Regions from separate parts of the Geobacillus sp. WSUCF-018B genome, predicted to be linked through region 2. Evidence: riboswitches for the same ligand, from Rfam matches in the RefSeq annotation. Region 2 holds a riboswitch; the other holds the start of a gene.
The links. Region 2 has a riboswitch for S-adenosylmethionine ahead of CV944_RS03845 (methionine biosynthesis PLP-dependent protein). Riboswitches for the same ligand answer to the same signal wherever they lie in the genome.
Positions count from the first base shown of each region.

Region 1 (19,491 bases), on a different contig from region 2:
AAGGAGGACGAAGTCCGTTTGCACTTCTGGGGAGTTGCAAGCCCCCACTTCAAGCGTTAGCTAAGTGGGGGTAGTTGACGCTATGGCAGTCCGGGATGGCGGAATGGCCGCCACGCTATTGGTTCTTTTTTCGTTTTTTGTTGTTTTGCCGCTGCGCTTCGGTCAACGGTTCGTTGGAAAATTCTTCATTGTAGCCGGCGCCCATCCCTTGCGCTTTTGCAGCGTTCATGCCAGGGATCACGTGGTTTGCTTTTCGCTTTGCCATTCGTTTCACCTCCGCTTCTAGTTTGCGACGAAACGGGCGCCTTATTCCTCTTTTGTCGCGGTAAGGAAGTAATATGGCGAGACATTGGAAATCATTATTTACAACTTGTACTGTTCTATAATAAGATAAAGTCGTGCCGAACTTTATGGGGATTGGGAGAATTCATGCTATTTTTTCGACTTTTGTGCGAAAAAATAGTATAGTATTATTATGAAGTGAAGGATTATGAAGTGAAGGGGGTTATACATATGGCGAAACAAGATGTGTTCAACGCCCGCTCTTCATTCGAAGTCAACGGTAAAAAATACAATTATTACCGTTTGCAAGCGCTTGAAGAAGCGGGCATCGGCCAGGTGAGCCGCCTGCCGTACTCGATCAAAGTATTGCTTGAATCGGTGCTCCGCCAAGTCGACGGCCGCGTCATCACGAAAGAGCACGTCGAAAACTTGGCGAAATGGGGAACGCCGGAAATGAAAGACATCGACGTGCCGTTTAAGCCGTCGCGCGTCATTTTGCAAGACTTCACCGGCGTGCCGGTTGTCGTCGATCTGGCTTCGATGCGCAAAGCGATGGCCGATTTGGGAGGCGATCCGTACGAAATCAACCCGGAAATTCCGGTCGATCTCGTCATCGACCACTCGGTGCAAGTCGACCGCTACGGGTCGGACGATGCGCTAGAGTACAACATGGATTTGGAATTCAAACGGAACGCCGAACGGTACAAATTTTTGAAATGGGCGCAAAAAGCGTTTAACAACTATCGTGCCGTTCCGCCGGCAACGGGGATCGTCCACCAAGTGAACTTGGAATATTTGGCAAGCGTCGTTCACGCGGTCGAAGGGGAGAACGGCGAGTACGAAGCGTTCCCGGATACGCTTGTCGGCACGGACTCGCATACGACGATGATCAACGGCCTCGGCGTCCTCGGTTGGGGAGTCGGTGGCATTGAAGCGGAAGCCGGCATGCTCGGCCAACCGTCGTACTTCCCGATGCCGGAAGTCATCGGCGTCCGCCTGACAGGCAAGCTGCCGGACGGAGCGACGGCCACCGACTTGGCGCTTAAGGTGACGCAAGTGCTCCGGAAAAAAGGCGTCGTCGGCAAATTCGTTGAATTTTTCGGACCAGGAGTGGCGACTTTGCCGCTTGCCGACCGGGCGACGATTGCCAACATGGCGCCGGAATACGGGGCAACGTGCGGCTTCTTCCCGGTCGACGCTGAAGCGCTTGACTACTTGCGCTTGACCGGCCGCGACGAACATCACGTTCAAGTCGTCGAAGCGTATTGCAAAGCGAACGGTTTGTTCTACACGCCGGATGCACCGGAGCCGGTGTTTACGGATGTTGTGGAAATCAACTTGTCGGAAATTGAAACGAACTTGTCTGGCCCGAAACGGCCGCAAGACTTGATTCCGCTCTCGAAAATGAAACAGTCGTTCCGCGACGCGGTGAAAGCGCCGCAAGGCAACCAAGGCTTTGGCTTGACGGAAGCGGACTTGGAGCGGGAAATTACGGTCGAGTTAAACGGCGAACAAGTGAAATTGAAAACGGGTGCGGTCGTCATCGCGGCGATCACGAGCTGTACCAATACATCCAACCCGTACGTTCTCGTCGCCGCCGGCTTAGTGGCGAAAAAAGCGGTCGAGAAAGGCTTGCAAGTGCCGAAATACGTGAAAACGTCGCTTGCGCCGGGCTCGAAAGTCGTCACCGGCTATTTGCGCGATTCGGGCTTGCTTCCGTATCTTGAGCAGCTCGGCTTCAACATCGTCGGCTACGGCTGCACGACATGCATCGGCAACTCGGGTCCGCTTGCGCCGGAGCTTGAAAAAGCGCTTGCGGAAAGCGACTTGCTTGTCACAAGCGTCTTGTCCGGCAACCGGAACTTTGAAGGCCGCATCCACCCGCTTGTCAAAGGCAACTATTTGGCATCCCCGCCGCTTGTCGTCGCCTATGCGCTCGCCGGCACGGTCGACATTGACTTGCTTAGCGAGCCGATCGGCAAAGGCAAAGACGGCAGCGACGTCTATTTCCGCGACATTTGGCCGTCGATGGAAGAAGTGAAAGACGTCGTCAAACGGGCGGTCGATCCGGAACTGTTCCGCAAAGAATATGAGCGCGTGTTCGACGGCAACCCGCGCTGGAACGCCATCGAAACGACGGACGAGCCGCTGTATCAATGGGACGAAAACTCGACGTACATTCAAAATCCGCCGTTCTTTGAAGGCTTGTCGCCGGATGTGCGCAAAGTCGAACCGCTCACCGGCTTGCGTGTCGTCGGCAAGTTCGGCGACTCGGTCACGACCGACCACATCTCGCCAGCTGGGTCGATCGGCAAAAACACGCCGGCAGGCCAATATTTGATCTCGAAAGGCGTCGAGCCGAAAGATTTCAACTCGTACGGTTCGCGGCGCGGCAACCACGAAGTGATGATGCGCGGCACGTTCGCCAACATCCGCATCCGCAACCAAATCGCGCCGGGCACGGAAGGCGGCTATACGACGTACTGGCCGACCGGCGAAGTGATGTCGATGTACGATGCGTGCATGAGATACAAACAAGACGGCACCGGGCTTGTCGTCATTGCCGGCAAAGACTACGGCATGGGCAGCTCGCGCGACTGGGCGGCGAAAGGGACGTTCTTGCTCGGCATCAAAACGGTCATCGCCGAAAGCTTTGAGCGCATCCACCGCTCGAACCTCGTCTTGATGGGCGTCTTGCCGTTGCAGTTCAAAGAAGGCGAAAACGCCGAAACGCTTGGTTTGACCGGCAAAGAAGTGTTCGAAGTCCACATTGATGAAAACGTCAAACCGCGCGACCTCGTCAAAGTGACGGCGACGAACCCGGATACGGGTGAAAAGAAAGAATTTGAGGTCATCGTCCGCTTTGACAGCGAAGTCGAAATCGACTACTACCGCCACGGCGGCATTTTGCAAATGGTGTTGCGCGAAAAATTGGCGAAAGTGAAACAATAACGACAAAAAGCAGGCTCCCATATCGGGAAGCCTGCTTTTATTTTGTGTTGAGCTTTTTCGCTGCGTTCTCAAGCTTGCTTTTTGGATCCGGGGTGAACGTTCCGTCTTGGCCAAAGCCTTGCGGGTTGACGCCCGGCGCCTTCGTGCCGCGGTTTCGGCCGCCGTTTTTGGTCATTGCTCTCACCTCCGCTCTTTACGGATAGTATGGCCACCCTTGGTCAAAATATAAGCAAAGGAGGAAAGCGTGATGAACAAGGGGCTGAAGACGGCGCTCGCGACAATCGCGCTCGCCCAGTTTTTGAAAATCTCGATCAAGCAGTTGGAGACTGGCCGCTGGGACTGGCGGCTCTTTTTCGAAACCGGCGGAATGCCAAGCTCCCACTCTGCCGGCGTTTCGTCGTTGGCGACATTTATCGCCTTGGAGCGGGGGGTAAGAACGATTGATTTTGCCCTGGCGGCGTTGTTCGGATTGATCGTCATGTATGATGCGCAAGGCGTGCGGCGCCAGGCGGGCGAACTCGCCCTTCGCCTGAACGAGCTTGCCGAGGAAGTAAAAAAGTTAGAAGGAGACCCAAAACAAACCGTTTATCACAAACGACAGCGGCAGCTGCGCGCCCGGCTCGGGCACGAGCCGATCGAAGTCGTCGGCGGGGTGCTCTTGGGCATGGCGACCGGTGCTCTTTCGTATTGGGCGTGCCGACGCCGCAAACGAATGGTTTAGGCGGTGAGGCGGGTGGAGCGTCCACAGCATTGGAATGAGGGCGGCCCAACACCTGGAGTTAGGAAAAGAGCTGTCCCGCTTTTCATGCAGGACAGCTTCTGTCGCTACGATGGGATGTTCCGCTTTTCCCGCCACCGTCTGCCCCAGAGGCGCATGCTTGGCAGTTCGGCGAAAATCATGCCGGCCAAAATCGCAGCGCCGCCAAGCCAGGCCGATGGCGACAGCCGCTCTCCAGCCCAAAGGTAGGCGGTCAAAGCGGCGAACAACGGCTCCATGGCGAAAATCAGCGCGACATGGGCGGGAGTCGTATATTTTTGCACCGCCGTTTGGATGAGAAACGCCGCGGTCGTCGCCAACAACGATGTCACAGCGAGCGCCCCCCATACTTCCGGACGGCGGAGCACCGCCATATTCCACATTTGCGCGGCGTCTTCAAACCAAAAGGCAAAGAAGAAACAGAGGATGCCGACGGTAAAAATTTGCACCATTGTCAACAGCATCGTCGAATACTGAGAGGAATAGCGGCCGGTGACGATAATGTGCATGGCAAAGGAAACAGCACAAAGAAAGACAAAGAAATCGCCCTGATTGAACGACAGCTCCGCTCCCCCTGTCAGCCAATACAGGCCGAACGCGGCAAGTGCCGCTCCAACGACCGCATTCACAGACGGTTTTTGCTTTAAAATCAAAAAGGAAAACAATGGAACGAGCACAACGCTCAGTCCGGTAATAAAGCCGGCTTTCGAGGAAGTGGTATACAACAGTCCGATCGTTTGGAATGCGTAGCCGCAAAACAGCCATAGCCCCATCCACGCCCCGGCGCCGATGACCCGCCATGAAAGGTCGGACAACAGCGAGCGGGATCGGACAACAGCCCAGGCGAGCAGCAGCAAGCCGGCCAAACTGAAGCGAACGGCGTTAAACGACAACGGCTCCAAAAACGAAATGGCATTTTGGACGACGACGAACGTCGCCCCCCAGACGAACGTCACCATTAGCAGACTCAGATCGGCTATGGTTTGACGCTTCAATTCGAATCCTCCCTCTTCATATGCTTGCGCCCCATCTCATTTTGGGTGCTAGCCGCTAGTGTACCACAAGTAGGCCGAAAAAGATAGATATTTTGGAAAAAAGATGGGCGCCTGCGGCAAAATGGTTGATACAAGAAGAAATTGCGCATAATATTAGGTAATGAACAAGGGCGCAAGTGTGGTAAAATAAAAACCAGCTCCGATCATCGCCACGCGGAAGGGTGATAATGCGTTGGACGTACAAATCCACTGGACGTATATCACGCCGAAAAAACAAGAGGCGTTTCTTGTCTCCGATTGGGTCGATGCCAAAAAGGCGCTCGCTTTGGCGGATGATTTTGAAAAAACCGGGCGGACGAAAACAGTGGAGTTCGTCGATCGAAACGGCACGGTGTGGTCAAAAAAAGAGCTGCAAAAGCTGCTTGAGGAGATCGCCGGCGAGCCGCATGAGATCGTTGTGTATTTCGACGGCGGGTTTGATCATGAGACGTCCCAAGGCGGCGCAGGGGCGGTCGTGTACTATAAGCAAAACGACCACCGCTACCGGCTGCGCGCCAACCGCCGGCTCGGGGAAATCAAATCGAACAACGAAGCTGAGTATGCGGCTTTTTGGTTTGTCACGCAGCTGCTCGAAGAACTGGGCGTCCGCCATTTGCCGGTGACGTTTCGCGGCGATTCCCATGTGGTGCTGAAGCAGCTGTCGGGCGACTGGCCGTGCTTTGAAGATGATTATAACGCTTGGCTTGACCGCATCGAAGCGAAACTGCGCGAGCTTCACATCGAACCGGCGTACGAGCCGATTTCGCGCAAACAAAATAAAGAGGCGGATTCGCTCGCCCGCCAGGCGCTTGAAGGGCAGATCATCACAAGCCGAACGGAATTGACAGGGAAAGGGTAAGGTCGTATGGGAAAGAAGCGGAACCGACGCAAAGAAATATTGGACCAAATCGCTTGGCTGGAGGAAACGTACTGCGATGGCTGCTTTTTAAAAAGCGCGTTCCGGAAAGAGTACGGCAAAACGTACGCCCAATCGTTTTGCATCCAGCAATGCACGGTCGGGGAACAAATGCGGCAGTACGGAGAGATGCTCCTGTCAGCGCCGGCGCGTCCGCGTCGGTAATGAAGGAATTTTTTTCAAGAGGCGGTTGGTGCGGGCGATAGGAGCCCTAATCTGCGCTTTCGCGGGCCTGGGGCGGTGCCGGCTGCGACCAGGCAAGCTTTGGCGTTTGAACGGAGGAAGCGGATGCGCTGCGAAGGCCGGTGATTGACAGAACATACGTTTTAACATGGAGAAACCTCAAAAGCAGTTCTTCTTTTCACTCCAAAAGGAAATCGCTGTTTGTCCTCCGCCTTAATAGATGCAATTTTTTACTGAGCATTGGATCGACTGTCGAGTGACCGAACAACACCGCTTCCAGACCCATGAATGGGTCTGGAAGCGAGTCGTTGTTCGGTCTTCCGTCACGCTAAAGCGTGACGGAGGCAAGCCATAGGCTTGCCTTCGACAGTCAAAAATGGATGAGCCACTTTTCCGTCAAGGATATGTTAAACGATTTCGTTGCATCTATATATATCGTTTTGCTGTTATTGCTGCGCCTCGCGAAGCTGGTGCTCGGCGCGGGCCAATTTTTGTTCGCACTGGGTGAGAAAGTCGCCGTCGACGCCAGTCGCCTGTTGACGGGCGCGGGCGAGTTGGCGGCGGGCGTTTTCGACCGCTTCTGCAGCGTGATTGAGCATCTCCGGATCGAGCTGCATCGTCGCCTGACCGACCATTTTCTCCGCCGTCTCGACGAACATTTCCACTTGCTTTAAGTCATTGTATCCCGTATGTACGTCGGCATCGCGTTTGGCCATATGAACACCTCCCTTTTTTTATTGTTCGCCGCTTGGTTGAATCTATGCAAATCGCAATGAAAAAGGCACCCTGCTTAAGCAGGGTGCCTCTCGTTCCGCTCCCGTTCTCTCGTCTATGTCAACGAAGCCTTATAATTTGACAACGTTCGCTGCTTGCGGTCCGCGGTTTCCTTGTACGATTTCAAACGAAACTTCTTGGCCTTCTTCCAACGTTTTGAACCCTTCACCTTGGATCGCCGTGAAGTGAACGAATACGTCCGAACCGCCTTCCACTTCGATGAAACCATAGCCTTTTTCGTTGTTAAACCATTTTACTTTACCACGTTGCATAATGCTGAATTCCTCCTAATACCTTTAGCCAACTTGGCTAACCTCAAGATTTTTATCAAATAACAAAATATACTTCACAGCCAACCAAGGTGCGTCCTCATGATGAATGCCTGAAATATATTCTGTTATGTGATGACTTTACTATACACTATTCGGAGCTGCCGCGTCAAGCAAAAGAAAGGAAATTTCCGAAAAAAAGTGTCCCCCGCTGAAAAAATGCTGTTCAGCAAAGGAAAACAGGCCGTCCGGGGAGAAAATAGTCATGAGCGGGCCACAACGCCCATACATTGGAATAGGAACGACAAAAAGGGGGAGAGCGGATGTACCGCGGAAAAATCGCGGGAAAAGAAGTGATCGTCCGGCTGGGCAGCAGAGTAAGCCGCCGTTATTTCAGCGACAATAAAATTTACCACATGGTGCTTTCGTACGGAGAGTCGGCGTTTCGCAAAGGGCAGGATATGTTTTGCATCTATAATGACCGCGTCGGCTTGATTGTCGCGGAAGTCGAGCAACAGGACGTCCCGGTCATTCGAATCGATTACATTATCGAAAACGAAAATGTGTACGAATAACCAATTGACAGCGGAAGGCGAATGCGGTAATCTCGAATGTAAGCGGTAACAAAAAACCGCGTTCGTCTGTTTCAACCGGAAACAGGCCGCCGCCGCTAGGCGCGTCTGTTTATTTTTTGCTCCGGCGCTGAAACGGGCCGCGTTTTTTTTCGTATATGTAAACAACGAGAGATAGCGAAAGAGGTGACAACGATGCTGCTTCGCAAAATGATGTCAAAAGTCGGAGTCGGGTCGGCGCACGTCGACTTGATCTTAAATAAATCGTTATGGCGCCAAGGAGAAGTGATTCAAGGGATCGTCCACATTTACGGCGGAACGGTGGAACAAAGGATCGAGCGGCTCGATGTGGAGCTCGTGCAAAAAACAATCGAAAACGGCAAGGAACTGGATGCCATTGTCGCCGTCATTCCGGCGGCCGGAGCGTTTTCGATCAAGCCGAGCGAGAAAAAGGAGATCCCGTTTTCCTACACGATTCCGGAAACCTTGCCGCCATCGCGCCCGGGCCGGTCGTACCGGTTCATCACCCGCCTTCATATCGAAGACGCGATCGATACGCTCGACTTCGATTATGTGCAAATTTTGTCGAAGAAATAGTTTGACAGCGTTTTCAACAGATGATATACTAAAAGCAAGTTAATAACGTTGTGGTGGAGAAGCGGAGACCCACACATATTCCTCGTTGATGAGCGGGGAAGTGTGTGGGTTTTTGCTTTTTCGCCCAACGGTTCACCCTCCGGAGGGGCTGGACAAACAGGAAATGGAAGAAGAAATCACGAAATGAAGAAAAGGGGGAAGAGAACAAATGTCGCCATTTTTAGGGGAGCTCATCGGCACAGCCTTGCTCATCATTTTCGGCGCTGGTGTATGCGCCGGGGTCAACTTGAAAAAATCATACGCGGCCAACTCCGGCTGGATTGTTATTACGATGGGGTGGGGGTTGGCGGTGGCCGTGGCCGTATACGCTGTCGGCCAGTATAGCGGCGCCCATCTCAATCCAGCGCTGACAGTCGCGTTGGCGCTCGCCGGTGATTTTCCGTGGAAAGACGTGCCGGGCTATATTGCGGCGCAAGTGCTTGGGGCCGTCATGGGAGCGGTCATTGTCTACCTCCACTATTGGCCGCATTGGAAAGAAACGGACGACCCGGGCGTCAAGCTTGGCGTGTTTGCGACAGGTCCGGCCGTGCCGAATGCGGCTGCCAACTTGCTTAGCGAGATCATCGGCACGTTTGTGTTGGTGTTGGCCATCTTGGCCATTGGCGCCAACCAGTTCGCCGATGGGCTTAATCCGTTTGTCGTTGGTTTTTTGATCGTGGCGATCGGCCTGTCGCTCGGCGGCACGACGGGATACGCCATTAATCCGGCCCGCGACTTTGGGCCTCGGTTAGCCCACTTTTTGTTGCCAATCCCAGGGAAAGGGTCATCGAATTGGGCGTATGCGTGGGTGCCGATCGTCGGACCGCTGCTTGGCGGCGCGTTAGGCAGTTTGGTCTATAAAGCCGTTTTCTTGGGAAAACCGACAGGCGCATTATGGGGAGTGCTGGCGGCAACCGCAGTCGTTTTGGCGGCGGCGAAGATGGCAAAAGGAAAAACAGCCAGCGCCGCAAGCCGCCGTTCTCTCTAGTTGGCGTACCGGGTTTGTAAGCAAATAAAGGTGAAGGGGGAAGAATGTCATGAATCAATACATTTTAGCCATCGACCAAGGCACAACGAGTTCGCGCGCGATTTTGTTCAATCAAAAGGGCGAAATCGTCCATATGGCGCAAAAAGAGTTTACGCAATATTTTCCGCAGCCCGGCTGGGTCGAGCACAACGCCAATGAAATTTGGGGATCGGTGCTTGCGGTCATTGCCAGCGTCTTGTCCGAGGCGCAAGTGAAGCCGGAACAAGTGGCGGCGATCGGCATTACGAACCAGCGGGAAACGACGGTGGTGTGGGAGAAAGACACCGGCAACCCGATTTACAACGCCATCGTCTGGCAGTCGCGGCAGACGGCCGGCATTTGCGATGAACTGAAAGCGAAAGGGTATGACCCGCTATTCCGCGAAAAAACCGGCTTGCTTATTGACGCCTATTTTTCCGGGACAAAAGTGAAATGGATTTTGGACCATGTCGAGGGGGCGCGCGAACGGGCGGAGCGAGGAGAGCTGCTCTTTGGCACGATTGATACGTGGCTCATTTGGAAGCTGTCCGGCGGCCGCGCCCATGTAACCGATTACTCGAACGCGTCGCGCACATTAATGTTTAACATTCATACGCTCGAGTGGGATGACGAGCTGCTTGCGATTTTAAACGTGCCAAAGGCGATGCTTCCTGAGGTGCGCCCGTCCTCGGAAGTATACGCGAAAACGGTTCCGTATCATTTCTTCGGCGTGGAGGTGCCGATCGCGGGAGCCGCGGGCGACCAGCAGGCGGCTTTGTTCGGCCAGGCGTGCTTTACGGAAGGGATGGCGAAAAATACGTACGGCACCGGTTGCTTTATGCTGATGAATACGGGGGAAAAAGCGGTGCAATCGAAACACGGGCTGCTCACAACGATCGCCTGGGGAATTGACGGCAAGGTTGAATACGCCCTTGAAGGCAGCATTTTCGTCGCCGGTTCGGCCATTCAATGGCTGCGCGACGGCTTGCGGATGATCAAAACGGCGGCTGACAGCGAAGCGTACGCCGAAAAAGTCGAGTCGACCGACGGGGTGTATGTCGTCCCAGCGTTCGTCGGGCTTGGCACGCCGTATTGGGACAGCGAAGTGCGCGGGGCGGTGTTTGGCCTCACGCGCGGCACAACGAAAGAGCATTTCATCCGGGCCACCTTGGAATCGCTCGCTTACCAGACAAAAGATGTGCTCGCCGCCATGGAAGCCGATTCCGGCATCTCGCTGACCACGTTGCGCGTTGACGGCGGGGCGGTGAAAAACAATTTCCTTATGCAATTCCAGAGCGATTTGCTTGCCGTTCCGGTCGAACGTCCGGTCGTGAATGAAACGACGGCCTTGGGTGCGGCGTATTTGGCCGGATTGGCCGTCGGCTACTGGAACAGCCGAGATGACATCGCCGCCCAATGGCAGCTCGAGCGCCGGTTTGAGCCGAAGATGGATGACGACAAGCGAACGATGCTCTACGATGGCTGGAAAAAAGCGGTGCGGGCGGCGATGGCGTTTAAATAACTATAGGGAACAAAGCAATAATCGATCGTGAATGGGCGGCCGCGGTCAAGCTGTGTCCTTTTCCACTTTTTTGTTCATTGCTTAGGCAGATGTTCCTTTCGTGGAGCATCTGCTTATTTATTGTCCAAAAAATAGTGGTTGAAACTGAGCTGTAGTTCACAGTCATGTTTTTCTATGAGGTATAAGACTGGAAAGGAATCAAAAAATTTACTGACATTTTTTCTATAAATATTGAATTTAGAAAAAAAATGATAGAATATTATCTAAATATTATATATAGTATAAAATTTTAGTAATACTAACAAAAGGGAGAAGGACACATTGGCAAAGCAAACGTTATTGGAAATTGAGGAGTTGCGAGTCTCTTTCCGCATCGGTGATGACTATTATGCGGCGGTCGACGACGTTTCGCTGGCGATCGGAGAGAACGAAGTCGTCGCTCTCGTCGGGGAGTCGGGTTGCGGCAAAAGCTCACTCGCTTTGTCGATCATGGGTCTCCACCCGCCCGAAAAGACAAAAATTGAGGGGCGCCTGCACTTTAAAGGGACAAATTTGCTGTCGCTCTCCGTTGCCGAACTCAATCGCATCCGCGGCAAAGAAATCGGGATGATCTTTCAGGATCCGTTAACGGCGCTCAATCCGCTCATGACGGTCGGCCGGCAGATCGAAGAAAGCATGGATTACCATCTGCGGCTGTCAGCAGCCGAAAAAAAGAAGCGAACGATCGTCTTGCTTCGCAAAGTCGGCATTCCGGAGCCGGAAAAGGTGTACCACCGTTATCCGCACGAGTTGTCCGGGGGGATGCGGCAGCGGGTCGTCATCGCGATCGCCATCGCCTGCGAGCCCGCCCTGCTCATCGCCGATGAACCGACAACGGCGCTTGATGTGACGATTCAGGCGCAGATCATAGGGCTGCTCAAAGAGTTGCAGCGGCAAATGAAAACGAGCATTATTTTAATCACGCATGATTTGGGGGTGGTGGCGGAAATGGCGGACCGTGTGGCGGTCATGTATGCTGGGGAAATCGTTGAGTTAGCGGACGTCGATACCATTTTTCACCGTCCGCTTCATCCATACACTCGCTCATTGTTGCAGTCGATCCCGTCTGCGCAGACGAAAAAGGAACGACTCCACGTCATCCAAGGGATCGTTCCGCCGCTGCATAAACTGCCGCGGCGCGGCTGCCGCTTCCAGCCGCGCATCAGCTGGATTGGGGCGGATAAGCACGAATCGGATCCGAAGTTGCGGGAAGTGGAGCCGGGGCACTGGGTGCGTTGCACATGTTACCAACATTTTTATTTTCCCGATGATCAAACGGTAGGTGGAATCGGCTATGGCGCTTCTTAACGTCAACCATTTGAAAGTATACTATCCGGTGCGCGGCGGTTTTTTTCGCCGGGTGGTCGACCATGTCCGCGCGGTGGACGATGTCAGTTTCACGCTGAACAAAGGGGAAACGTACGGGCTCGTCGGCGAGTCCGGCTGCGGCAAGACGACGACAGGGCGCGCGATTATCGGTTTGATCCGCGCCACGGCCGGGGAAGTGCTGTTTGAAGGGACGGATTTGACAAAGCTTCGCCGCCGCGAGTTTCATCCGTATCGGAAAGACATCCAGATGATTTTCCAAGATCCGTATTCTTCGCTCAATCCGCGCAAACGTGTGCTCGACATTGTCGCCGAGCCGCTCCGCAATTTTGAACGCCTGTCCCCGCAAGAGGAGCGGCAGAAGGTGCAATACGTTTTAGAGCGGGTCGGCTTGAGCGCGGAGTCGATTTACAAATATCCGCATGAATTTTCCGGCGGACAGCGCCAACGCATCGGCATTGCGCGGGCGCTCACGCTCAATCCGAAGCTCATCATCGCCGATGAGCCGGTGTCGGCGCTTGATGTGTCGGTGCAGGCGCAAGTGTTGAATTTCATGAAAGAAATCCAGCAGGAGTACGGGCTGACGTATTTGTTCATCAGCCATGATTTAGGGATCATCCGGCATATGTGCGACCGCATCGGCATTATGTACCGCGGCCGGCTCGTGGAGGAAGGGACGAGCGAGGAGATTTTTACGAATCCTCAACATATTTATACGAAACGTCTGCTCTCCGCCATTCCGAACGCCGATCCGCGCGAACGCGGCCGGCAGGAGGCGCTTCGCCGCGAAGTGGAAAAAGAATATGAGCAGTCGTATTCCCGCTATTTTGATGCAAACGGCCGGGCTCACCCGCTCAAGCCGATTTCGCCGACGCACTCGGTGGCCATTCCGTAAAGAGGGGAAGACGGGAAGATGCTGAAATTTATTTTACGGCGAATCCTCATTATGATTCCGCAATTGTTTTTGCTGAGCGTCCTCATTTTCTTGCTGGCGAAGGCGATGCCGGGCGATGCGCTGACGGGGCAGCTGGCGGCCAACCCGAAAATGGATCCGCAGACGCTTGAGGAAATGCGGGAAAAACTTGGCTTGAATGATCCGGTACATATTCAATACATCCGTTGGGTGAAAAACATGCTGCAAGGGGATCTCGGCCTTTCCTATACCCACCAGCAGCCGGTCACTGATCTGCTGGCCGGACGGATCGGGAATACGGTGTTGCTGTCGGCGGCGATTTTAATTTTGACGTACCTGATTGCCATTCCGCTTGGCATCGTGTCGGGGCGATGGACAGATACATGGGCTGATAAGCTGATCGTCGGCTACAGCTATCTCGGGTTTGCCACGCCGCTGTTCATTTTTGCTTTGATCATGCTGTTTATTTTCGGCTTTCACCTTGGCTGGTTTCCAACCGGCGGCAGTGTGGACGTTCAGGTCGAGGAAGGGACGCTCGCTTACTATTTAAGCAAATTGAACCATCTCATGCTTCCGGCGTTGTCGGGAGCGCTCATCAACACGGTCGTTACGATTCAATATTTGCGCAGCGAAATCGTCGATACGAAAGTGAAAGATTTCGTGAAAACGGCGCGGGCGAAAGGCGTGCCGGAGCGGCACATCTATTGGCGCCATATTTTGCGCAATTCGTTTTTGCCAATCGCGGCGTTTTTAGGGTATGAGATCACCGGGCTTGTCGGCGGTTCCGTGTTTTTGGAGTCGATCTACAGCTATCCGGGGCTTGGCCAGCTGTTTTTGCAGTCGATTATGCAGCGGGATTACAGCGTCGTGACGGCGCTCGTCATGATTTCCGGCCTGGCGACGCTGGTGGGCACGCTGTTGTCGGACATCATTTTGAGTGCGGTCGACCCGCGCATCCGGATTGAGTAGGGAAGGAGGAAGGCAGCTGACATGAAAGCGGAAATCAGCGGCCCAACGCCGGCCGGAGCGAACATCGAGAAAAGCCCTTCCGCCTTTTCGATCATGTGGCGGGAGGTGGCTCGGGATCGGCTCGCGCTTGGTTCGCTCATCATTTTAGGAATCCTTTTGTCGATCGTCTATGGCGTGTCGCTCTTTTTGGATCAAGAGGAAATCGTGAAAGTGGATTTTCTTTCCATCTATTCTCCGCCGTCAGCGGAACACTGGCTTGGCACAGACTACGGAGGGCGCGACGTGTTTGGCCAGCTCATCATCGGCGCCCGCAATTCGTTTACGATCGGGCTGGCCATTACGCTCATCACTGGGGCGATCGGCCTCATTGTCGGATTGGTGGCCGGCTATTTCGGCGGCTGGATTGACAATGTCATTATGCGCATCATCGATTTCATTCTCGTTCTGCCGTTTTTGATGCTCGTTATTGTTTTTGTCGCCACTGTGCCTAAATATAATGTATTGACGTTCATTTTGATCATGAGCGCGTTTTTGTGGACGGGCAAAGCCCGGCTGATCCGCGCCAAAACGCTTGCCGAGCGCGAGCTGGATTATGTCAGCGCGTCAAAAACGCTCGGCACGCCAGATTGGAAAATCATTATTTTTCAAATTTTGCCCAACCTCAGCTCGATCATTATCGTCAATTTGACGTTAAATTTGGCGGGCAACATCGGCATCGAGTCCGGGCTCACGTATCTTGGCTTCGGGCTGCCGGAGAGCACGCCGAGCTTAGGGACGTTGGTCAGCTATGCGACCAACCCGGATGTTTTGCAAAACAAATGGTGGGTTTGGTTGCCTGCGTCATTGCTTATTTTAGTGATGATGCTGTGCATAAATTTCATCGGCCAAGCGCTGAAACGTGCGGCTGATGCAAGACAACGACTAGGATAAGGGGGAAGAAAATGTGAAGAGAAAATGGCTGGCGGCTCTCGCCGCGCTCTTGCTCGTGCTCGCCGGGTGCACGGGCAAATCCGACACAACGAGCGGAAAGGGCAACAATAACGAAAAACCGGCGGCTCAGAAGGAAGACATCAGCAAATTCCCGATGACGGTGAAAAACGACGGGAAAATCATCGATGGCGGCGTGTTGAAATACGGCCTTGTGTCCGATACGCCGTTTGAAGGGACGCTCAGCTATGCATTCTACACCGGAGCGCCCGACGCAGAGATTTTGCAATTTTTTGACGAGTCGCTTTTCCGGACGAACGGTGACTATGAAATTACAAATGATGGGGCTGCCACGTATGAGTTGTCGGATGATAAAAAGACGATGACAATCCATATTAAAGACAATGTGAATTGGCATGACGGCCAGCCGGTGACCGCCGAAGACTTGGAGTATGCGTATTTGGTCATCGGCCATAAAGATTACACCGGCGTCCGCTATGGCGATGCGCTCATCCAAGGCATCGTCGGGATGGAAGAATATCATAGCGGCAAAGCGGATAAAATTTCCGGCATTAAAGTCATCGACAAAAAGACGTTGACGATCACATGGAAACAGGCCAATCCGTCGGTGTTGACTGGCATTTGGGCGTATCCGCTGCCGAAGCATTACTTGAAAGACATTCCGATCAAAGACTTGGCGAAATCGGATAAAATCCGGAAAAACCCGATCGGGTTCGGTCCGTTTAAAGTGAAGAAAATCGTTCCGGGCGAGTCGGTCGAATTTGTTCGCAATGATGACTACTGGGCTGGCAAACCGAACTTGGAAGGCGTCATTTTGAAAGTCGTCAGCCCGCAAGTCGTCCTGCAAGCGCTGAAAAAAGGCGAAATTGACGTCGCTGAGTTCCCGACTGACCAATATTTGAACGCGAAAGGGACGAAAAACATTCAGTTTATCGGCAGAGTGGATTTGGCGTACAACTATATCGGCTTTAAACTCGGCCATTGGGATGCGAAAAAGCAGGAAAACGTAATGGACAATCCGAAATTCCAAAACAAAAAACTGCGCCAAGCCATGGCGTACGCCATCAACAACCAAGAGGTGGCCGACCGCCTGTATCATGGTTTGCGCTTCCCGGCGAACACGCTCATTCCGCCGTCGTTCCCGGGCTATCATGACAGTTCCATCAAAGGGTATACGTACAATCCGGAAAAAGCGAAACAATTGCTGGATGAAGCGGGATATAAAGATGTGGATGGCGATGGCCTCCGCGAAGATCCAAACGGCAAAAAATTCAAGGTCAACTTCTTGGCGATGAGCGGTGGGGACATCGCTGAACCGCTGGCCAAATTTTATATGCAATGCTGGAAAGATGTGGGCCTCGATGTCCAACTTGTGGACGGACGCTTGGCGGAGTTCAACTCCTTCTACGATATGGTCGAAAAAGACGATCCGAAAGTGGATGTCTACGCCGCCGCTTGGGGAACTGGAACGGACGTCGACCCGTACGGATTGTACGGCCGCAACGTCATGTTCAACTACTCGCGTTGGGTGAACGAGAAAAATGATGAGCTGCTAGAAAAAGGCCATTCCGAGCAGGCGTTTGATAAGGAGTATCGCCGGAAAATTTACAGCGAGTGGCAAAAGCTAATGAACGAAGAAGTGCCGGTCATCCCAACGTTGTATCGTTCCGCCATCTATGCGGTCAACAACCGTGTCGCCAACTTTACGGTTGACCCGAGCTCGAAGCTGACGTGGAAAGATGTCGGCGTCACGTCCGAGCAGCCAGAAGTGGCGGAATAAACAAAAAAGCGATTGCTTCTATGGGATTCGATATGGTAACATGAAAGACAAATGATCATACGTCTTATCAAGAGTGGGCGAGAGAACGGGCTTGATGACCCCACAGCAACCTGCCGGCAAGGTGCTAACACCCGCAAAGCGGTCTCGCTTTGGATGATAAGAACGGCTGCCCCCTTTCGCATCATTCCGAGGCGAAAGGGGTTTTTGTCGATAGGGGGTGAAGGGGGAAATAGTGAAGAGGGACATGTCGATCCGAGCTTGCATGGCCGCTCATCTCCGTGCCGCTGCGTTCGCCGTTCATGTCATGCGCTGCGTGCAGGCGGAGCTGATTCGGTTTGACCCTGAAGCGGCGGTTTATGTCGACCGCGGGGGCGGATATACCCACTTGTATGGGAAAGCGCAAGGGACAACCTTTTCAGTGTTGTTGACCGACAGCGAGGCGGACGAATGGAAGGCGGACGGACCGTACGCCCTTGATCGCTACATATGGACAGAGCTTGGGAAAAAAGGGGTTTTTCCAATGCGGATGACGCCGTATTTACAAGCTGTATGGTTAATGGAGTCATAGAAAGGAAGAGGACGAATGGCAGTCAAAAAATTTGAGCATGTCGGCATTCAAGTAAAAGACATCGAGGCATCAAAGGCATTTTACCAAAACGTCGTCGGCCTGGAGTTGCTTGACGAAATGATTCATACGAACGGAACGATGAAACTGGCGTTTTTAGGGATTGACGGCTCGATCATCGTCGAGCTGATCGAAGGATACAACCCGAACTTGCCGACGGAAGGAAAAGTGCACCACGTGGCGTTTACGGTCGAAGGCATCGAGCAGGAAAAAGAACGGCTTCAGTCGCTCGGCGTCCCGCTTGTGTGGGAGGAGATTACAACGCTCCCAAACGGGGCGAAATACTTATTTTTCCTTGGCCCGGACGGCGAATGGATCGAGTTTTACGAGCCGGCGCAATGAACGAAGGGGAAGGCGGCCATCGGTATGGCCGCCTTTTGCCGTGCAAGAAGGAAAATAGGGAGTGCACCGCGTATAGGTAAAGGGGAGAGGAGGAGAACAGATGGAGCCGCAAGTTATCCACGCCATTCAAGACGACTACCCGGATGAATTTGCCTGGTGCTATGGCTGCGGACGGCTGAATGAGCAAGGCCATCATTTCCGCACCGGCTGGGACGGGGACAAAACGGTGACCGTCTACACGCCGCGCCCGGAACATACGGCGATCCCTGGGTTTGTGTACGGCGGGCTGATCGCCTCGCTCATCGACTGCCATGGCACCGGGTCGGCGGCGCTTGCCTTGCATCGGAAAAACGGCCATGAGCCGGGAAGCGGGGAAACGCCGCCGCGCTTTGTTACTGCGTCGCTTCACGTCGATTTCGTCAAGCCGACGCCGCATGGAGTGCCGCTTGTCGCCGTCGGCACTGTGACGGAGATTCATCCGAAAAAATGGAAAGTGGACACCGAAGTGTTCGCCAACGGCGAACTGTGCGCCCGCGGGCAAGTCGTCGCCGTCGTAATGCCGAAAACGTTTGTCCGTGGGTAACAAGCAACAAAAGGCGCCGGAGAGCGGCTGTTTTTGACAGCGCTTTCTCCGGCGCTTGGCAACTGGTCGAAAACGGCTGCGCCTCACCTCGTTTCGCCATTGAGGACTGATGATGTCACGAAAAAGGCAACTCGACAACGCCTCTTCTCAAGTGGGGAAACCTTGTGAAATTGGTTCTCCTTTTTCAACAAAACCACCGATTTGGCGAACATCATCGTTTTTCACCGGTTTTCTCGGATTCCTCTGATCATCGCTTTCCATGCGTTTCAAAACAACAACAGCAGCTGCTGTTTGGCCTCGTCGAATCCAAGGAGAACGAGCATGCGCAAAAACGCCTTTTGGAGATCCATCACCTTCACGGTTTGTCCATGATCAGCACCGACGACGTGGCGCTCGCCACCTCTTTGCCGTTTTGCCGCACGATGGCGGTTACATAGGCGACGGTTTTCCCGAACTTTTCCACCCGCGCCTCGATTTCGGCTTCTCCAGCCGCCGCTGGGCGGTGAAACGTCGTCTGCAAGTTGATGGACGCGTGCAGCTGGTCATCGCGAAGCAAGGTCGTCACCGCATACGCCATGAGAATGTCCGCCGCCGCCCCGACGAACCCGCCCATAATCACCCCGTTGCCGTTGAGCAGCGATTCGCTGATCGTCCATACGCCTTTCGCATAGCCGTCTCGGGCTTCCGTCAGGCGGACGCCGAGCGTTTCGTCGCATGGGGGCGGCGCGCTTTGACCGGCGATGACAGCGTGCAAGTTGGTCATTGGCTTCATGTGGAACACCCTTTCTGTTGTCAATCATGTTTTTTTATTCGCCAAACGGCGGCGATTTCCTCTTTTCGCGTGCATGAGGAGGAGAACGGCAAAGCTGTGGCGAAAGAAACAAGCAGCTGATGATGGAAAGGAGATGGTCTCATGTATCAACCGCCAGACGCCGGCCGTTGGACGGGACGGATTGACAGCGTGAGCGATGAGCAGGCGTTTCGTCTTCATCAGCGCATTCGCTTGCTCGATTTGTCGCAGCCATTGGAGACGGTGGAACGAGCGGCGGCATTCATCGGGTTT
Region 1 covers NZ_PIJF01000036.1:14,399-33,889, reverse strand. The annotation lists gene sspO (small acid-soluble spore protein O) at 116-265, opposite strand; gene acnA (aconitate hydratase AcnA) at 514-3,234, shown strand; gene sspL (small, acid-soluble spore protein L) at 3,272-3,409, opposite strand; gene CV944_RS11505 (divergent PAP2 family protein) at 3,482-3,955, shown strand; gene CV944_RS11500 (DMT family transporter) at 4,060-4,986, opposite strand; gene CV944_RS11495 (ribonuclease H family protein) at 5,219-5,884, shown strand; gene CV944_RS11490 (zinc-finger domain-containing protein) at 5,891-6,106, shown strand; gene CV944_RS11485 (DUF2564 family protein) at 6,571-6,840, opposite strand; gene cspD (cold-shock protein CspD) at 6,970-7,170, opposite strand; gene CV944_RS11475 (hypothetical protein) at 7,491-7,742, shown strand; gene CV944_RS11470 (sporulation protein) at 7,935-8,336, shown strand; gene CV944_RS11465 (MIP/aquaporin family protein) at 8,545-9,363, shown strand; gene glpK (glycerol kinase GlpK) at 9,413-10,903, shown strand; gene CV944_RS11455 (ABC transporter ATP-binding protein) at 11,225-12,250, shown strand; gene CV944_RS11450 (ABC transporter ATP-binding protein) at 12,237-13,163, shown strand; gene opp4B (oligopeptide ABC transporter permease) at 13,182-14,150, shown strand; gene CV944_RS11440 (ABC transporter permease) at 14,172-15,080, shown strand; gene opp4A (oligopeptide ABC transporter substrate-binding protein) at 15,094-16,878, shown strand; SAM riboswitch class I at 16,940-17,041, shown strand; gene CV944_RS11430 (hypothetical protein) at 17,123-17,446, shown strand; gene CV944_RS11425 (VOC family protein) at 17,462-17,845, shown strand; gene CV944_RS11420 (PaaI family thioesterase) at 17,946-18,428, shown strand; gene CV944_RS11415 (PaaI family thioesterase) at 18,784-19,200, opposite strand; gene hutG (formimidoylglutamase) at 19,342-19,491, shown strand, end outside.
Region 1: linked by a shared signal. The riboswitch ahead of CV944_RS11430 (hypothetical protein) and the one ahead of CV944_RS03845 (methionine biosynthesis PLP-dependent protein) in region 2 are both predicted to bind S-adenosylmethionine.

Region 2 (9,909 bases):
TCATATTTTGTTGTTCGCTATCGAACACATTTTTAATTATATAGACGGGCAAGTTGGTTGTCAACAACTTTTTTAAAAAAATCGCTATTCATGATGAAAAAAGGAAAGGTGCCTTCCCCGAAAGGAATAATGCGTGTTGGAACGGTTCGACATCGTATTTTTTCTACATTCTGATTGTTCTATCAAATGAGAATTTGCTTGCAAAGGCTGGCGGAATTGATGAAAAACGCCCGCCGCTTCCGGTGCCGCTCAAAATGAAACTGCAGCTGACGGTCTTGTTCAGCAGCACATTTCCTGTTTTATTGTTCAGCTTAGCGATGGAAATCAAATGGTCGCTCGCCGGACCGAGTGCATCCCACTGGTCGTATTGGCCCTGGGCAGCCGTGATTTTGTTGTTTTCGACCGCCTTCTCCGTTTTTTTGACCCGCTTGTTGGTCGATGAGATCCATGAGCCGGTCAGTGTGCTGTTAAGTCATATGAAACGGGCGGAAAACGAAATGTATGAGCTGATCGCTCACAATGTCTATACGGACGAATTTGCGTATTTGCTTCGCGGATTCAATCATATGATCGATGCTGTGCATCGGCGCGATCGAACGAACAAAGAGCTGCTCAACAGTTTCATCACTGTCCTGACAGCGGCGCTTGACGCCCGCGATCCTTATACAGCGGGGCACTCGCTGCGCGTGGCCCGCTACGCGCTGGCGATCGGCAAGCAGCTTTCTCTGCCGAATGAACAGCTTGATGCCTTGTATCGTTCCGCTCTGCTGCATGACATCGGAAAGATCGGCGTCCCCGATGCCATTTTGCTTAAAGAGGGAAAGCTAAGCGATGATGAATTTGCCTGGATCAAAAAACACCCCGCCCTTGGAGAAGCCATTTTGCGCGAGGTTAGGCCAATCGAACCGATTGAGCCGCTGCTAGCTGGAATTCGCTCCCATCACGAACGCATCGATGGCAAGGGATATCCGGATGGCTTAGCAGGCGACGAGATTCCGTTGTTTGGCAAAATCATCGCCGTGGCCGATGCGTTTGACGCCATGACTTCCGATCGCCCGTACCGAAAAGGCATGGATATTCGTCAAGCGGCGGACATCTTGAGAAAAGGAAAGGGAACGCAGTGGGACAGCGAACTCGTCGACCTCTTTTTGAAACACTTACAAGAGGAGAAGCTGTTGTCAACCTCAGCGGCATCTTGACCCGCCCGCCAAGCTTTGAAGGCTTGGCGGGCTGATTGCTATGGCGTTGAAACTGACGGCCGCTCTTTCACAAACGACAGCGCCCGCTCGAAATCGGCGATCAAATCGTTGACATCCTCAAGCCCGACGCTCAGCCGCAACAAGCCGTCGGTAATGCCGCGCCGGAGCCTCTCTTCTTTTGGCATCGCCGCATGCGACATTTTCGCTGGGTGCGATAAAATTGACTCGACCGCCCCAAGGCTGACAGCAAACACCGGCAGGCGGACGTTTCGGACGAACGTCCGAGCCGCTTCTTCATCGGCTAGGCGGAACGACAGCACAGCGCCAAACCCGGCCGCCTGATGGCGCTGGATGTCATGGCCTGGGTGGTGCGAAAGCCCTGGATAATACACATCTTCCACTTTCGGATGGCGCGCCAAATACTCAGCGATGGCCAGGGCGGATTCGGACGACTGCTTCAGCCGAACGTGGAGCGTTTTTAATCCCCGCAGCACAAGCCACGCATCTTGGACGCCAAGGACGGCGCCAAACGCGTTTTGCAGTTTGTACAATTCTTTTCCCAATTCCTCGTCTTTCACGACCGCCAGCCCGGCGACGACGTCGCTATGGCCGGCTAAAAATTTCGTGGCGCTGTGAAGGATGACATCGACTCCAAGATCAAGCGGCCGCTGCAACGCCGGCGTCATGAACGTATTATCCAAGAACGTCAAACAGCCATGCGCCTTCGCCAGCTTGACGACGCCTTGAATGTCGGTCACTTTTAACAATGGGTTGGACGGCGTTTCCATATAAATGACTTTCGTGTTCGGCCGGATGTTTTCCGCCACTGCGTTTAAATCGGTCATATCGACAAACGTATATTCAATGCCAAAGCGGCCGAGCACCTCCGTAATCATCCGGTACGTGCCGCCGTAGACGTCTTCGGTCACGAGGACGTGGTCGCCTTTTGAGAGAAGCAAAAACGCCGTTGAAATAGCCGCCATGCCAGAAGCGAACGCAAACCCGCGCGTTCCGCCTTCTAACGCCGCGATCGTTTCCTCAAGCGCCTCGCGCGTCGGGTTGCCGGAGCGGCTGTAGTCGTATTTGCCGAATGAATCGAAATCGAACTGATGGAACGTGGAGGCGTGCTGGATCGGCACGCTCACCGCCCCCGTTTCGCGATCGACTTTCCATTCATTATGGAGCAGTTTCGTTGAAAACGACCATTCCCGTTCCATCGCTTACACCTCTTTCATGTGTTTGAACGCTTGCGCCAAGTCGGCGATTAAATCATCCGCATGTTCGATGCCGACCGAGAAGCGGAGCAGTCGGTTGCAGACGCCGTTTTGGATGCGGATTTCTTCCGGAATGTCGGCGTGCGTCTGCGTCGCCGGGTACGTGATGAAGCTTTCGACTCCGCCTAAGCTTTCCGCGAATGTAATGAGGCGCAAGCTTTTTAAAAACCCGTTCACCCACTTTTCATCGGCAATCCGGAACGACAGCATCCCGCCTCTTCCTGGATATAAGACGTCTGTAACATCTTCATGTTCGCGCAAAAAGGCGCTGATGCGCTTGGCGTTTTCTTCATGCTGGCGCATCCTTAGCGCCAGCGTTTTCATCCCGCGAATCAACAGCCACGAATCAAACGGCGACAAAACCGCGCCGATGGCGTTCTGATACTCGGCCAGGCGTTGACAGAGCTCCTCGCCCTTGGCGACGACAAGGCCAGCCAACACGTCGTTATGGCCGCCTAAATATTTCGTGGCGCTGTGGATGACAATATCGGCGCCTTGTTCGATCGGGCGTTGGAGCACCGGCGTGTAAAACGTGTTATCGACGATCAGCAGCAGCCCATGCCGTTTGGCGAGCTTGGCGACCGCCGAAATATCCGCCTCCTGCATCAATGGGTTCGTCGGCGTTTCCAAAAAGATGGCTTTCGTTTTTTCCGTGATTTTTTCTTCCACAGCATCAAGATCGGCAAAATCGACGTAATGAAAGCCGAGACCGTACTTGCGCCAGCCGCGCTCAAACAGGCGGTACGTCCCGCCGTAAAGGTCGGCCGATACGAGAAACTCGTCTCCGCTCTCAAACAAGGCGAGCACTGTCTGAATGGCGGCCATGCCGGAGCTGAACGCATAGCCTTGGTCGCCGCCTTCCAGTCTCGCGATCGCTTCTTCGACGATTTTGCGCGTCGGGTTGCCGGTGCGGATATAGTCAAACCCGGTCGACTCCCCGATGCCGGCATGGCGGTAGGCGGTGGAAAAATAAACTGGCGGGTTGACCGTCCCCGTCACCGTTTCGCTCCGGTTGCCAATTTGCGCTAACAGCGTCTCTAGTTTCTCCATCTCATCTCTCTCCTTCTGTTGAAAATTCCATCATGGATCAACAGCCAACCACTTAACGCCCAACGAAGCGCCGCTGTTGGTCAAGCAGCGGCTGAGGGCCTTGATCCTCGACGCCTCTCGGTTGAGGGAGCAGCCGCTTGAGCAAATAAAAAAAGTCTTCTAAGAAGAAGACTTTTCCATACGCACATGGTCATGCTTCTTCTTATCTGCCGAATTGAATGCTCAATTCGCTGGATTTAGCACCTGGCCGTCGGGCGGCTGGTTGCTGAAGCTTCATTGGGCCAGTTCCCTCCGCTTCTCTTGATAAGAACCGCTGCGTATTTAATTTTGTTAATTGTTAATTTATTAAAAAATGTAACGCATTCCGGCCATTTTTGCAAGTCATTTTTTTGCCGGCGCCAATGTTCGGCAAGTTCACGAAAAATTCGAGCCCTTCGTTAACATCTTTTTGCCTAAATATGTTACAATAACAAGTGAACTTGCGCTTTCATGGAGGATGATCATGGCGACAGCAACAGGAACGATGCGCGATTATACGCTTTACAGCAGGGAGCTGCAAGAAGAAATCGGGTTGCTTGTCTACTTGCCAAGCAATTTTTCTCCGTTGCATAAATATTCTTTATTAATCGCGCAAGACGGCAAGGATTATTTTATGTACGGAAAAATCAAAACCGTGATCGAGACGCTCATGGACGAAGGAACGATCGACCGAACGATCGTTGTCGGCATCCCGTACCGGAACGTCAGCGACCGCTACGAGAAATACCACCCGGCCGGTCGAAAAAACGAAGCCTATATCCGCTTTTTGGCCCATGAGCTCGCGCCGTTTTTGGATCGCGAGCTGCCGACGTATCAAATGGGCAAAGGACGAGCGCTGATTGGCGATTCGCTGGGAGGAACCGTTTCGCTTCTAGCCGGGCTGTTGTATCCGCATACATTTGGAAAAATCGCCATGCAGTCTCCTTACATTGACGACTCGGTGCTCGAACGCATCCGCGCGTTCCGCGACCCGTCGCTTCTTTCCCTTTACCATTCCGTCGGCGCAGAAGAAATGGCGGTCAAAACGACGGACGGCCATGTACGCGATTTTATCACCCCGAACCGGGCCGCACGGGACTTATTGATCGAAAAGCGGTTTCCCTACACGTACCATGAATTTGCCGGCGGGCATGCATGGACGTATTGGCAGCCGGATGTGCCCCGGGCGGTATCGGCCATTTTGTCGCTGTAAATAACGGCAAACGAACCATCTAAAGGAGGGAAAGCGGAATGAAGTACGGCATTGTCATTTTTCCGCCAAAGCGGATTCAAGACTTCGCCAACTCGTACCGGAAGCGGTACGACAGCCATTACGCCCTCATCCCGCCGCACATTACATTGAAATACCCGTTTGAGGCGGATGAGGAGCAAATCAAAGAAATGACGAAAGAGCTGCGCCGCATCGCAGCGGAAACGGAGCCAATTCCGATCAAAGTGACGAAATTCAGCTCGTTTTACCCGACAAGCCACATCATTTATTTGAAAGTCGAGCCAAACGAAGTGCTGGAACGGTTGCACGAGAAGCTGCACAGCGGCTTGTTTGCCGGGGAGCCGGAATTCGTGTTCGTGCCGCACATTACAATTGGCCGCGATTTGCCGAATGCGGAATACGCTGACGTCTACAGCCAACTGCGGCTGCAAAACGTCCATTTTGAAGAGACGGTCGACCGGTTCCACCTTCTTTACCAGCTCGAGAACGGATCATGGACTGTCTATGAAACCTTTATCGTTGGAGGAAAGGAAACGGGAGAATGAACGTCGCCATTGGAACAACGGAAGACCGCGCGTTGTATGAAGACGCGTTGCGCGTCCGTCGGATTGTATTCATCGAAGAGCAAAACGTGCCGGAAGAAGAAGAAATCGATGCATTTGAACATGAATCGTTCCATCTCGTCCTATACGATGGCGAACAAGCAGTCGCAGCCGGCCGGTTTCGCCTGGTCGATGAAGGGGTTGGCAAAGCGGAGCGCATCTGCGTTTTGCCGGCTTACCGCGGCCGCGGCGTCGGCCGGATGGTGATGGAGGCGTTGGAGCAGCTTGCGAAAACAAAAGGGGCGAAAAAAGTGAAGCTGAACGCCCAGACGCACGCCGAACCGTTTTATAAGAAGCTCGGCTATGAGACGATATCCGGCGTGTTTATGGACGCCGGCATCCCGCACGTCGCCATGGTCAAGCCGCTCGAATGACAGCCGGATAAAAGGGAGCTTTGCGCACGCAAGCTCCCTTTTGCTTACTTTTTGTTGTTCAACATATTGGCGATCGTGTTCAAATCAATTTGTTTGCCGTTATGGACGATCGCCTTGACGATTTGATCCTCAAGTTCTTTTGGCACTTTCCGGTTGGCAATTTGCGCCACCCGCTTCACCACTTGGCGCACCGTTTTTTCATCGCTGAAATTGGCGTTTTGCAGCGAGTTGGCGAGCTCAAAAACGTCTTTCATATTGACACCTGTTTTCTGTTCGATGTTTTTAAAAAATTGCTGATCCATCGTTCCGCCTCCTTCTCCCTGCTATATCGTATGATGCTCCCGCCTCGGCGTGCATCAAATTAGGGAAAGAAAAATACGAGCCGCTCCGTGGCGCCGAAACGGCCCGTATCCCATTCGCTTTTTCCGTTAGGCGACAAATGCCGCGCCGACAATAATCAACAAAATGAACAACACGACAATCAGCACAAAGCCACCGCCATAGCCACCGCCATAGCCGTAGCCGTAAGGATAACCATAACCGCAGAAGCCCATCATAATGTGCACCTCCTTCTCCGTTTACTGTATCGTATTCACCGGCTTAGCGGGGCGTATGGGCGCAAAGGCCATTTTGTCATCCAAATCGGCGGAACAGCTCGGCAAATTCCCGCTCCTTCTTCGCAAACCATTGCTCGATGTAGTCCAAGTTGCCTTGTACACTTTTTAAAAATCCATTGTTCAATTTTTCGATTTCTTGCAGCTGTTTGTTAAAGTCCTTTCCCCATTGTTCAAACAGGCGGATGAACGTTTCATGCCCTTCTTTGCGCGACGCAACCCAATTTTCGAGCGCTTTTTCCAACTCTTTGCTCACACTTTCCCCTCCTTTCTTACTGTTGTATGCAAAAACGACTGCCCGAGGTGAAGGCGTCCCCGTTCTTTTTTTGCCTTGCCATATGGTAAAGTAAAGATGAACGGCAACATGAAAGGGAGGGAACGAATGTGAGACAAATTGAAACAGTTGAGCAATTCGAGGCGGCCATTTCCGGCGATAAGCCAGCGATTATGAAGTTTTACACAACTTGGTGTCCAGACTGCGTGCGCCTGAACATGTTCATCGATGACATCATCCGCGATTACGGGCAGTACGACTGGTTCGAAATCGACCGAGACCAGTTTCCAGATCTTGGTGAGAAGTACCAAGTGCTTGGCATTCCAAGTCTTCTTGTGTTCCGAAACGGGGAAAAAATCGCCCATCTGCATAGCGCCGATGCGAAAACGCCGGAAGAAGTGCGCGCCTTTTTGCAATCGCTGCCGGCTTGATAGCCCTGCCGCGCCTCCCACGGCTCTGCCTAAGGCACGGCATGAAAACCGCCGCCCACGCTTCGGGCGGCGGTTTTCACTCCAGAGCGTATTTGATTGTATTTTCCACACGTGCCCGTACACATCCAGACGGCAGACTTAGTATTCAATCTCGTCGTAATCTTTCGGCTGGCGCGTCAATTGCGGATTATCAAACATAAATTCAATCGAAATTTCCTCATCGGTCGTCCGCGTTCGCTCCGGACGGCCGTTCGTTTTTAATTGGATTTGGATTTCCTCATCGGTTGTTTTCGTTCGTTTGTTTTCCATTGTTTTTGTCCTCCTCAACGTTAGTTTCGCAGCAGCGGCTGGACTTTTTGAATGAGCTCCGTCATTTTTGCCGCCTGTTTTTCATAGAGCACTTTTGCCTCTTGCGAATCGGTTTGCAGTGCGTACAATTCGAAATCAGCTTGCACTTTTTTCATCGCAGCCAACAGCAGCTTTTTCTCTTGCGGTTCCGCCACTTGAATTTTGTCGTCATACAAATCGACCGTCAGCTGCCCATACGAATCCACTTGGGCAAGAAAGACGTTTTCCACTGCCACTCCTTGCTTGTCAAGCTGTTCCTTCAGCCAGCCGCGGCCAAGCCCCATCGTAGCGAGCGGCTCATCCAAAATCATGCCGTCCATGATGACCGTCTGCGGCTCTTTTTCCCGCGGCGGGTTTGGGAACACGTCGCCGACAGTGAGCGGCTGCTTTTCCCGCTTCAGCAACACGTTCAAGTCGCCGTTCGGCTCAAGCACCGCAAACTCGACGTCGGCGACGCGAAACACATCTTTTTTGCGCAGCTGTTCGAGCAGCTCGTCAACCGTATATTTCTCCCGTTTCAAATTTTCCTCTAAAATTTTGCCGTTTTTAATAAAAACCGTGGAGTTGCCCTCGACAAAATCGCGAAATTTCTTGTTGCGCAGCGAGAGTCGAGCGACAGCCACTGGAAACAGCGACCAAATCAAAATGCTGGTGATGCCTTCTTGCAGCGAAATTCCTAAGTCGACCGACATCGTTCCAGCGATATCGCCGACGGTAATGCCGACGATGTATTCAAAAAACGACAATTTTGATAATTGCTTTTTGCCGAGAATGCGGGTGATCACAAACAACCCGATTAAAATGCAAATCGAACGAATGGCGGTTTCTAACCATATAGGCATCGATCATGCTCCTTACTTTCCGTGATATTGCGGCTCCTCGAACTCGAGCCGGCCGATCCGGTCTTTCAGTTCGGCGATGATCTCCTCAGTGGAAAGCATCGCCTCATGAAACGTCCGCTGCGCCGTTTCATCCTGGGAAGTGAGCGCCAGCTGTTGCAGCCCAGCGTGAATGCCTTTTAGGCTCGCCAACGTTTGTTTCACTTGCGAGGCAACAGTCATCCGCGTCCCTCCTTATCCTTTCGGGCGGAACAAGAGCGCTCCGATAAACCCGAACACAATAGCGGCGGAAATGCCGGCGCTTGTCACTTCAAACATGCCGGTCAACACGCCGACAATGCCGTGTTTTTCCGCCTCTTGCATCGCGCCGTGAACGAGCGCGTTGCCGAAGCTTGTAATCGGAATCGTCGCCCCGGCGCCGGCAAAATCAATGAGCGGCTCATACAAACCGAATCCATCCAAAATCGCCCCGACGACGACGAGACTCGTCAACGTATGCGCAGGTGTCAGTTTAAACACATCCATCAAAATTTGCCCGATCACGCAAATCAGCCCGCCGACGACAAACGCCCAAAAAAACATGGCCAACACGCTACGCCTCACCTCCGTACTCGATCGCCACCGCATGGGCGATGCACGGGATCGTTTCGTTTTGCTGAAACGACAATGGCGACAACAGCGCCCCTGTCGCCACCACCAAAATGCGCTTCAGTTCGCCGCGGCGCATCCGTTTGATGAGATGCCCGTAAACGACGACAGCGGAACAAGCCGCCCCGCTCGCTCCGGATAAAACCGGCTGTCCGTCACGGTAAATGAGAAGTCCGCAATCTTGGTAGCGCTCTTCATCGATGTCAATGCCGTGCTGACGCAGCAAGTCAAGGGAGACTTGGCGTCCGATTCGCCCTAGATCGCCGGTGACGATCAAATCGTAATACGATGCATCGATTTGCATGTCGCGCAAATGCGCCTCAATCGTATCGACCGCCGCCGGCGCCATCGCTCCACCCATGTTGAACGGGTCGGCAAGCCCCATATCCACAACGCGGCCGATCGTCGCTGCCGTCACGCGCGGCCCGTCCCCTTTCGGGCTGACGATCGCCACGCCAGCTCCCGTTACCGTCCACTGCGCTGTCGGCGGCTTTTGCCCACCGTATTCGGTTGGATAGCGGAACTGCTTTTCGACAGCGGTGTTATGGCTTGACGCACCGGTTAAGATATAGTCTGCCCCGCCATAGTTGGTAATAAAAGCGCTGAGCGCAAGCCCTTCCATGGAGGTTGAGCAGGCGCCAAAAATGCCAAGGTACGGCATGCCGAGCGTTCGGGCGGCAAAACTTGTCGGCGTCATCTGGTTGATCAAATCGCCGGCGATGAGAAACTGCACCTTTTCCTTCTCTAATCCGGCTTTTTCCATCGCCTGAAACGCTGCTTCTTCCATGAGCACGCGGTGCGCCTTCTCGTACGACTCCTCTCCGAGCCATAAATCTTCGTGAAGAAGATCAAAGTCTTCCGCGAGGCGGCCGTTCGCCTCAAACGGCCCGCCGACCGCCGCTGTTGCGATGATTGCCGGCTTGTTCGCAAACACCCATGTGCGGTGCCCTTTCAGCATTACAATCCCCCCCACTGGGTCGCAATCGTTTTGACAAGGGCGATGACAA
Region 2 covers NZ_PIJF01000007.1:62,320-72,228, reverse strand. The annotation lists tRNA gene CV944_RS03860 (tRNA-Val) at 1-2, opposite strand, end outside; gene CV944_RS03855 (HD-GYP domain-containing protein) at 195-1,199, shown strand; gene metC (cystathionine beta-lyase) at 1,238-2,416, opposite strand; gene CV944_RS03845 (methionine biosynthesis PLP-dependent protein) at 2,420-3,523, opposite strand; SAM riboswitch class I at 3,723-3,833, opposite strand; gene CV944_RS03840 (alpha/beta hydrolase) at 4,026-4,754, shown strand; gene CV944_RS03835 (YjcG family protein) at 4,793-5,317, shown strand; gene CV944_RS03830 (GNAT family N-acetyltransferase) at 5,314-5,748, shown strand; gene spoVIF (sporulation-specific transcription regulator SpoVIF) at 5,793-6,050, opposite strand; gene CV944_RS03820 (YjcZ family sporulation protein) at 6,177-6,305, opposite strand; gene CV944_RS03815 (hypothetical protein) at 6,382-6,618, opposite strand; partial or broken gene CV944_RS03810 (thioredoxin family protein) at 6,732-7,067, shown strand; gene CV944_RS17410 (hypothetical protein) at 7,206-7,376, opposite strand; gene CV944_RS03805 (DUF421 domain-containing protein) at 7,397-8,257, opposite strand; gene CV944_RS03800 (DUF1657 domain-containing protein) at 8,270-8,476, opposite strand; gene spoVAE (stage V sporulation protein AE) at 8,489-8,845, opposite strand; gene spoVAD (stage V sporulation protein AD) at 8,847-9,860, opposite strand; gene spoVAC (stage V sporulation protein AC) at 9,860-9,909, opposite strand, start outside.